2 regions of the Weizmannia sp. CD-2023 genome follow, and region 1 is predicted to be linked to the other one. Evidence: a T-box and tRNA genes for the amino acid it is inferred to sense, from the RefSeq annotation. Region 1 holds a T-box; the other holds one or more tRNA genes.
The links. A T-box is a leader RNA that pairs with one kind of tRNA and senses whether it is charged. The one in region 1 lies ahead of leuS (leucine--tRNA ligase), so its partner is inferred to be a tRNA-Leu.
Positions count from the first base shown of each region.

Region 2: it has a tRNA-Leu gene. The T-box ahead of leuS (leucine--tRNA ligase) is inferred to sense a tRNA for this amino acid. The anticodon was not compared.

Region 1 is NZ_JARTJQ010000002.1:6,212-10,639, forward strand. Features, by position in the region: gene P9687_RS00190 (hypothetical protein) at 1-180, opposite strand, end outside; gene leuS (leucine--tRNA ligase) at 306-2,720, opposite strand; T-box leader at 2,789-2,995, opposite strand; gene P9687_RS00200 (MDR family MFS transporter) at 3,050-4,237, opposite strand.
Region 2 is NZ_JARTJQ010000093.1:2,975-7,402, reverse strand. Features, by position in the region: partial or broken gene P9687_RS13890 (M20/M25/M40 family metallo-hydrolase) at 1-120, shown strand, start outside; gene P9687_RS13885 (DUF3311 domain-containing protein) at 180-374, shown strand; gene P9687_RS13880 (sodium:solute symporter family protein) at 371-1,840, shown strand; tRNA gene P9687_RS13875 (tRNA-Leu) at 1,992-2,075, shown strand; gene P9687_RS13870 (four-helix bundle copper-binding protein) at 2,332-2,655, opposite strand; gene P9687_RS13865 (YkyA family protein) at 2,930-3,583, opposite strand; gene P9687_RS13860 (polysaccharide deacetylase family protein) at 3,580-4,428, opposite strand, start outside.

The sequences.
Region 1 (4,428 bases):
AATCGGGGTATGGTGATCATGAACAAAGTGCAGGTTCATTTCCAGTATCCTTAAAAAATTGATTGTCCAGTAGTATAGCCATAAGTAAAGCAGCAATGATTTCATTTTTTCTGCCTCAAACAGCGCGCGGGACAAATAGGCCAGCCCTGCCCCTGCCAAAAGTGAAAATAAAAGAACCATCTTTTTTCCCCTTTTTTGTGGTTGATAGTCCTAGTTTGCCATTTCACAAACAAATTATGAATTTCACGCATAAAAAACGGGGCTTACGGCCATTTCACCGTAAAACCCCGTTTTCCGGAAATCCATCAGTTTGCCACAATGTTGACGAGTTTGCCCGGTACGGCAATGATTTTGCGAATCGTTTTTCCTTCCGTAAATTCCTTGATTTTTTCATCCGCAAGCGCGAGTTTTTCCATGTCCTCGCGGCTCATATTGCGGTCGATCTTTACTTTGTTGCGCACTTTGCCATTTACCTGAAGGACAATTTCCACTTCATTTTCGATGAGTTTTGAAGCATCAAAAGCAGGCCATGCTTCATATGTGATCGTCCCGCTGTGGCCAAGTTTTTCCCACAGTTCTTCGGCAATATGCGGGCAAAACGGCGACAGCAGTTTGACGAAGCCTTCCACATACGTTTTCGGTATCACTTCCACTTTATAGGCATCGTTGATAAACACCATTAATTGCGAAATGGCCGTGTTAAAATGAAGGGCATCGATATCTTCTGTCACTTTTTTGACCGTCAGATGATACGTTTTTTCCAGTGCCGGATTGGCCTTGTCCTGGATTTTTTCTGACAGGCTGCCGTCTTCATTCACAAACAGGCGCCAAATCCGGTCAAGGAAGCGGCGGGAACCGTCAAGGCCGTTCGTCGACCACGGGATCGATGCATCCAAAGGGCCCATGAACATTTCGTACAGCCGGAGCGTATCGGCCCCGTGTGACTCAAGAATGTCATCCGGATTAACGACATTGCCGCGCGATTTGCTCATCTTTTCATGGTTCGCGCCCAGGATCATGCCTTGGTTGAACAATCTTTGGAATGGTTCTTTCGTTGACACCACCCCGATATCGTACAAAAATTTATGCCAGAAGCGGGCATACAGCAAGTGCAGCACCGCATGCTCGGTTCCGCCGATGTACAGGTCAACCGGCAGCCATTTTTTCAGCTTTTCCGGATCGGCAATCGCTTTATGATTTTTCGGATCGATGAAACGGAGGAAGTACCAGCAGCTTCCCGCCCATTGCGGCATTGTGTTTGTTTCGCGCCGGCCTTTTTTCCCTGTTTTCGGATCGACAACATTGACCCAGTCTTCCACATTCGCAAGCGGTGATTCACCTGTTCCGCTCGGTTTGATTTCCTTCATTTTCGGAAGCATGAGTGGCAGCTCTTCTTCCGGCACGGCCGTTATGGTCCCGTCTTCCCAGTGGATAACCGGGATCGGCTCGCCCCAGTAACGTTGGCGGCTGAACAGCCAGTCACGCAGGCGGTATGTCACTTTCTTCTGTCCGATCCCTTTTTCTTCGAGCCACTCGATCATGCGTTTAATCGCTGCCTGTTTATCCAGCCCGTTTAAAAATCCGGAATGGACGTGTTCGCCGTCACCGGTATAGGCTTCTTTTTCAACGTTGCCGCCTGCGACGACTTCTTTAATCGGCAAATCGAATTTGCGGGCAAATTCATAGTCGCGTTCGTCATGGGCCGGCACCGCCATGATTGCGCCTGTCCCGTAGCTCATTAATACATAATCGGCAATCCAGATTGGCATTTTTTCGCCGTTCGCCGGGTTCACGGCATACGCCCCCGTAAATACGCCGGTTTTGTCTTTCGCAAGGTCCGTCCGTTCAAGGTCGCTTTTTAATTGCACCTCGGCAATGTAAGCCTGAACTGCATCGGCCTGCTCATCTGTTTTGATTTTATCCACAAGCGGGTGTTCCGGCGCAAGCACGGCATAGGTCGCCCCGAACAGCGTATCCGGGCGGGTCGTGAAAACGGTAAACGTTTCATTTGTGCCTTCAACCTGGAATGTCACTTCCGCCCCTTCCGAACGGCCAATCCAGTTGCGCTGCATATCCTTAATGTTTTCCGGCCAATCCAGCTCCTCAAGGTCTTCAAGAAGGCGGTCTGCATAGGCGGTAATTTTCAACATCCACTGGCGCATCGGTTTGCGGATGACCGGATGCCCGCCGCGTTCGCTCTTGCCGTCAATGACTTCTTCGTTTGCCAGCACGGTTCCGAGCGCAGGGCACCAGTTGACTGGCACTTCATCAATATAAGCAAGCCCCTTTTTCCACAGCTGCAGAAAAATCCACTGCGTCCATTTATAATATTCCGGATCAGATGTGTTGATTTCCCTATCCCAATCATAAGAAAACCCGATCGATTTCATCTGGCGGCGGAACGTATTGATATTTTGAATCGTGAAAACAGCCGGATCATTGCCGGTATCAATCGCATACTGCTCAGCCGGAAGCCCGAATGCATCCCACCCCATCGGATGGAGGACATTATATCCTTGCATCCGTTTCGTCCGCGACACGATGTCGGTCGCCGTATAGCCTTCCGGGTGCCCGACGTGAAGGCCTGCCCCCGACGGATACGGAAACATATCCAGGCAATAAAATTTCGGTTTATTTTCGTCTTCACCGGTACGGAACGTGTGATGCTCTTCCCAGTACTGCTGCCATTTCTTTTCGATTTTCCGGTGGTCAAAACTCATGACAGACTCCTCCTTTTTTATGTATCGACATTGACAATATAGGACGCAAAAAACCTCCCATCCCAAGAAAAAGGGACGAGAGGGTTCTCCCGCGGTACCACCCAAATTAGTGCAAGCACTCACTTTAAGTCCTTAACGCGGAATACGGCAAATACTAAAACGGGTTCATATTTGCAACTCAAAGGCGAGTTCACGGGGCTCTCTGATTGGCTTGCACCTTCCGCCAATTCTCTTGTTTCAGCGCCGCCGTTACTACTCCTTGTCAACGTTCTTCTATCGTTTATTCAATTTATAACCTATTTTACAGAAATTCATTCCCAGTTTCAATATTATTTTCCTGTTGCCCCAGAATGTGATTTTTCCACGAGTGGGCGGTCATATAACAAGGCCAATAAAAGGGAAATAGCGAGAAAAATAATGAGCAACCCGAACAATGCCTTCATGCCGAATGCATCTGCGACAAACCCGCCAACAACAGGGCCAATCATTCTGCCGCATGTTGCGACACTGTTGATGATGCCCTGGTAAAACCCTTCCCGCCCTTTCGGCGAAAGTGTATTGGCAACGGCGGGCACGGCCGGCCAGACAAGCATTTCCCCAACCGTTAAAATGCCCATTGCCACTAAAAAACCGGCAAAATGCCCGGCAAAGGCAACGACAGCGAATGACAGCATAAAAATGGCCGTCCCAACAACAATTTGCTGTTTGACTTCCGGCAAGAACCGCTTTAAAAACGGCAAAAGGAGCGGCTGGCCGAGCACGATGATCGCGCCATTCAATGTCCAAAGAAAGCTGTATTTGTTCAGCGATATATGAAGCGTCTGCGTATAAGTGGAAATCGTGGCCGTCCATTGCGTGTACGCCGTCCATGCCAGGAAATAAGCAAAGCATAACAGGATGAGTGATGCCACTTGCGCCCGTCCTGCACGTTTGGCAGAAGCAGCGGCTGCGCCCGCATATCCGGCATGTTTTTCGGCAATATTCCGGTAGCCGAAGATAGCAATCGCCATAAAAACAAGAAAAAGTGCAAGATTCGCTGCAAAAATAAGGTCAATGGAATAGGAAGCAATCACACCGCCCAGCGCGGCACCGAGTGCAACCCCGATGTTGTTGGCGACATAGATGGCATTGAACGCTTTTCTCCCTCCGCCTTTCCAAGCCGCGCCCGCCATTGCAAGGATCGCCGGGCCGATCATGCCGGAACCGAGCCCGATGGCACCGAGGAAAAATACATAATCCGGCCAAGCGTGGTTCCATGTCAAGCCGGCAAGCGCCGCGGCAGAGATCAAGCCACCCAGTATTACGGAACGGTAACCTCCGATTTTATCATGCAAATATCCACCCAAAAGACTGCCGATGACGCTTGTAAAATTATTCAGCATGAGCACAAGCCCGGCGATAAACAGCGATTTACCGAGATGATCGTGGATATAGATTGAATTTAACGGCCATAAAAAAGAAGCGCCAGTCATGTTGACAGCCATGCCAATGACAAGCAGCCACACAGTTTTTGGCAAAATGAATGCCCCCCTGCTAATGAATCGATCAAAGGAAATTGTAGGGGTTTTTCCCGACAGTTACAAGCATTCTTGCAAAATATAAATATTATGGCAATTCCCCGTCCTCTACTTGATCCAACATTTGCATTAAAAGCGGGATAAGGCCCGTGCCCTATCCCGCTTTCATGAATCCGGCCGGCTTTTCTTGT
Region 2 (4,428 bases), on a different contig from region 1:
GGAAATGCGGGCAAAGGCATCGTTTATCCCCACCATCACGCCCGCTTTACTGTGGATGAGGATGTATTGCCTTACGGGGTGAAAGCGTTCGTCGCCGCCAGCCTGACGTTAACTGCCTGAAAAGGATCAGCCGCTTCCTTCAGGTTGGCCTTTTACACTAAAAAAAGTGAGGTTTTCAAATGAAATTTGTCCTTGCATCACTCCCATTTCTTGCTTTAGTCATTGGCATGTTTTTTGCCAACCGTACCGATCCGATGATTCTCGGAATGCCTTTTATCATGTTCTGGACCGTGTTGTGGGTTGTTTTATCGACGGTTGTGATGTTCATTATCTATAAAACCGATCCGAAAAACCAAAGGGGGGATGCCGAATGAACAGCGCACTCCTTGTTATCCTCGTATTTTTGCTAGTGTCACTCTATCTTGGCATCCGGGCCCGTCGGGGCAAGCAAATGAACCTTGAACAGTGGGCAACCGGCGGCAGAAGTTTTGGAACACTGTTTGTATTCTTGCTAAGTGCCGGTGAAATTTACACGACTTTCACTTTTCTCGGCGGCAGCGGATGGGCTTACGGCAAAGGAGGGCCAACGCTTTATATACTCTGGTACGGCTCATTGGCCTATGTTCTTTCCTATTGGCTGCTTCCGGCCATTTGGCGTTATGCAAAAGAACATAAGCTGTTGTCCCAATCCGATTTTTTCGCGAAAAAATACAATAGCCCCGCACTCGGTGTCCTTGTTTCGATTATCGGCATCATTGCCATGATCCCGTACCTTGTTTTGCAGTTAAAAGGGCTCGGCAGTATCGTCAGCATTGCTTCTTACGGCTCAATTTCTTCCGGCGTTGCCATTTGGATCGGCGTGATTGCGGTAACCATTTATACGACGATTTCAGGCGTACACGGAACAGCCTGGACATCCGTCATGAAAGATGCATTGGTTTTGGCCGTCGTCGTTTTTCTCGGCATTTATCTCCCCGTTCATTATTTTGGCGGCTTTTCAGATATGTTTCATGCCATTGACCAGGCAAAACCCGGCTTTCTTGCGCTCCCGCACCAAGGGATGAGTGTATATTGGTTCATTTCGACCGTTTTGCTGACGGCACTTGGTTTTTACACGTGGCCGCATTCTTTTGCCGCCTCCTTTACAGCGAAAAATGAAAAAACGTTCCGCCGCAATGCGGTGATTTTTCCGCTGTATCAGTTGATCCTGTTGTTCGTATTCTTTGCCGGTTTTGCGGCGATTCTGGCTGTGAAGCAGGCACTTGAAGGAGCAGCAACCGATAATGCGCTGCTCGTTCTTTCTATTGAAAGCTTTCCGCACTGGTTTGTCGGCGTCCTCGGCGCTGCCGGTCTGTTATGTGCGCTGGTACCGGGGTCGCTGCTGTTGATGAGCGCATCCACGATGATTTCGAAAAACTTGTTTAAAGTATTTAAGCCGGACGCCAATGAAACACAAGTGGCCAATGTTGCCAAATACTTGGTTCCGGTCGTATCTTTAATTGCCCTCTACTTCACATTTAACGGTGGGCAAACCATTGTTGCCCTGCTGTTGATGGGGTACAGCATGGTTACGCAATTTTTCCCGGCGATCGTATTTAGCTTTATGAAAAATAACCCGATTTCAAAAGCAGGAGCATTTGCCGGAATTGTTGCGGGCGAACTTGTCGTTTCCTATGTGACGATCACGAATCAGACGGTTGCGACGCTGTTGCCGTTTATGCCGCAAGCAGTCAAAGACTTAAATACCGGGATCATCGCCATGGTTTTGAACCTGATTGTAACCTTTGCCGTGAGTGCTTTTACAAGAGACAGACAAAAAAGCGTTGAAATGGCTGCGTAAACTATTTTCCAAAAAGGAGCCGTGCATGCACGGCTCCTTTTTTAACAAGCTTTCCAGGGATCCAAAAAAATTTTAAAAAAGGTATTGCTTTTTTCAACCGGGCATTATATAATAAATTTGTCGCTGATGAGGCGAACAAAAACAAAACAATGCGGATGTGGCGGAATCGGCAGACGCGCTAGATTCAGGTTCTAGTGGTGGAAACACCGTATGGGTTCAAGTCCCTTCATCCGCATCACAAAAAGCAAGGGTTTCAGTTTATGGCTGGGATCCTTGCTTTTTTATTTTGATATTAAATTTCCTGCTGCATTGTTCCGGAGACCAAGAAATATAAAAAAATACATCGAATTGTTTTCTGCCGGCCATCCATGATTTAAACTGGCGATCCAATTTTTATTTTCTTCCGTTTGCTTAAGCTTAAACACATCATTCCCGTTTTATTGATTTTGCTAAAAGCCGGTTCCCTTTTTGATAAGGGAACCGGCTTTGTGTCAGGCCATTCTCCGGCAAGCTTCCGCACAGCGCAAGCATGCTTCGGCGCATTTTTGACAATGGTCATGGCTGTATTTCCTGCATTCCTCCCCACATGCTTCGCAAATTTCCGCACACAAATTGCAAATTTGCATCACAAACGGGCTGTTGCTTTGCATCGCTTGCAATGCCAAAGCACAAATATTTGCGCATTCTCTGTCCATGCGGATACAGCCAGCCATCATTTTCACATTGTCTTCCTTTAAACAGGCACTGTAACACTGATTACAGGCTTCCATACACTCCTGGCAGGCTTTGATGCATTCTTCATAGGACGTGCCCATTTTTATCCACCTCCAAATTGTCTTCCCCTATTTTTTGCCCGTTCTGTTGAACATCCAAACTGCAACATTTCTGCACATTTTCTTATTTATGTATGATTATTTTCGCTTAATTAAAGACCGATAAAGCAGATTTCTTTTAAAATATATAGGATTCTACTCCAAATCGAAAACGATCAATCTGTATCATCCAATTTCACAGTCGTTTTCCTGTCCCGAAAAAGAAGCCCGAGAACCGGCATAAGCCGAGCTCGGGCTTTTTAAAAAAGCGTCCAATTTAATAAAGTCCTGCTTTTTTAAAATACTTATCTTTTTCGCGATTATACCGTTTCGTATCCTGGTTGAATTGGCGAATCGTTTCTTCCATTTTCCCATTGTATTCATTTATTTTTTTAATTTGTTCGTCTAACTCATCCGGGCTGAACTTCTCCAGATTTTCATAAAAGGTGCCTTGTAACGCCAATTGTTTTTTATAATCATCAAAAAAAGTGTTCATATATTTTTTACGTTCATCCATGATGGTGAGCAGCTTCCGTGCTTGTTTCTGCTGCCCGCTATCTTTAATTTGCTCCACGTTCTCTTTTATAGATGCCGATTGTTCATATGCCTTTTGAAAATTCTTTTTGGATTCCCGCAGCTCTTTCTGCTGCTTTTCGGTATAGTTGTCCGCCTTTTTTAATTTCTGCTTCACTTCCGGGCGGTTTTCGTCATTCAGTTCAAGCTGGTTTAGATCAGCATAAACGGATGCCACTTTTTCTTTGTATTCGTCCAGCTTCTCCTGGTTCGCAACAAAATCTTTTTCATACGAGGCGGATTTCTTTAATTTTTCGTATATGCTGTCCGCTTGTTTTTTGTCTGAATGGCAGCCGGCAAGAAGCAAAAGAAGCCCCGGCAACATCATTCCCAATACAATAAATCTTTTCACCCTCATCTTCTCCCCGTTTCAACTGGATGGTGGATTGGGTGACAGCGGCCTTCACACGGAAACGTTACCGGGGGCGTTTCATTGGTCAACACTTTTGTTTTATAGCCCTGCTTTTTGATAAACTTTAGCAACTTCGGCAAATATTTAACGGTTTCCGGTTTGTCATGCAAAAGGATGACCGGCGTTTCCCCCGCTTGTTTTTTTTGCCGGATTTGCTGAATCGTATACTGGACATAGCGTCCATTTTTTAATTCCCAGTCACTGCTGTCCACGTTCCAATCCCAAATGTGGAAACCACTTTTATCCAGTAAATCGCGCATTTCATCTGTTAAATACGGAATACTTCCATACGGGAGGCGTACCATATAAGATTTTACACCCGCCACGTTTTCCAATATTCTTTGATCCTCAGCCATTTCGTTTAATGGCGCGGACGTACTGCTGTAAATTGTTCTTGCTTTATGTGTGATCCCGTGCAGTGCAAGCCCGTTTCCATCTTTTAGCATGCGTTTTACGACTGCCGGATGCTCTTTCATCCTCGGCCCGAGCATGAAAAAGGTAGCTTTCATCTGATAAGTTTCCAACAGATCCAATAACTGGTTGGCCGCACTCGACGGGCCGTCATCAAATGTTAAGTAAATGGCATTTTCTTTCAGATCTTTCTCGTTTTGCTTCGCAACTTCTTTTTGTCTCTCCGCTTCTTTTTTCTGCCGCTGTTGCCCGATCATCGATTTGTATAAAGGAGAACCCGCAAACGCTGTCATCGGCGCAGGCGAAAAAGATAAAGTGCGCAGTGAGACAGCATGTGCATCTTTTCCTTTGTCTTTCGCTGACATCTTTTCCCCTTTGCC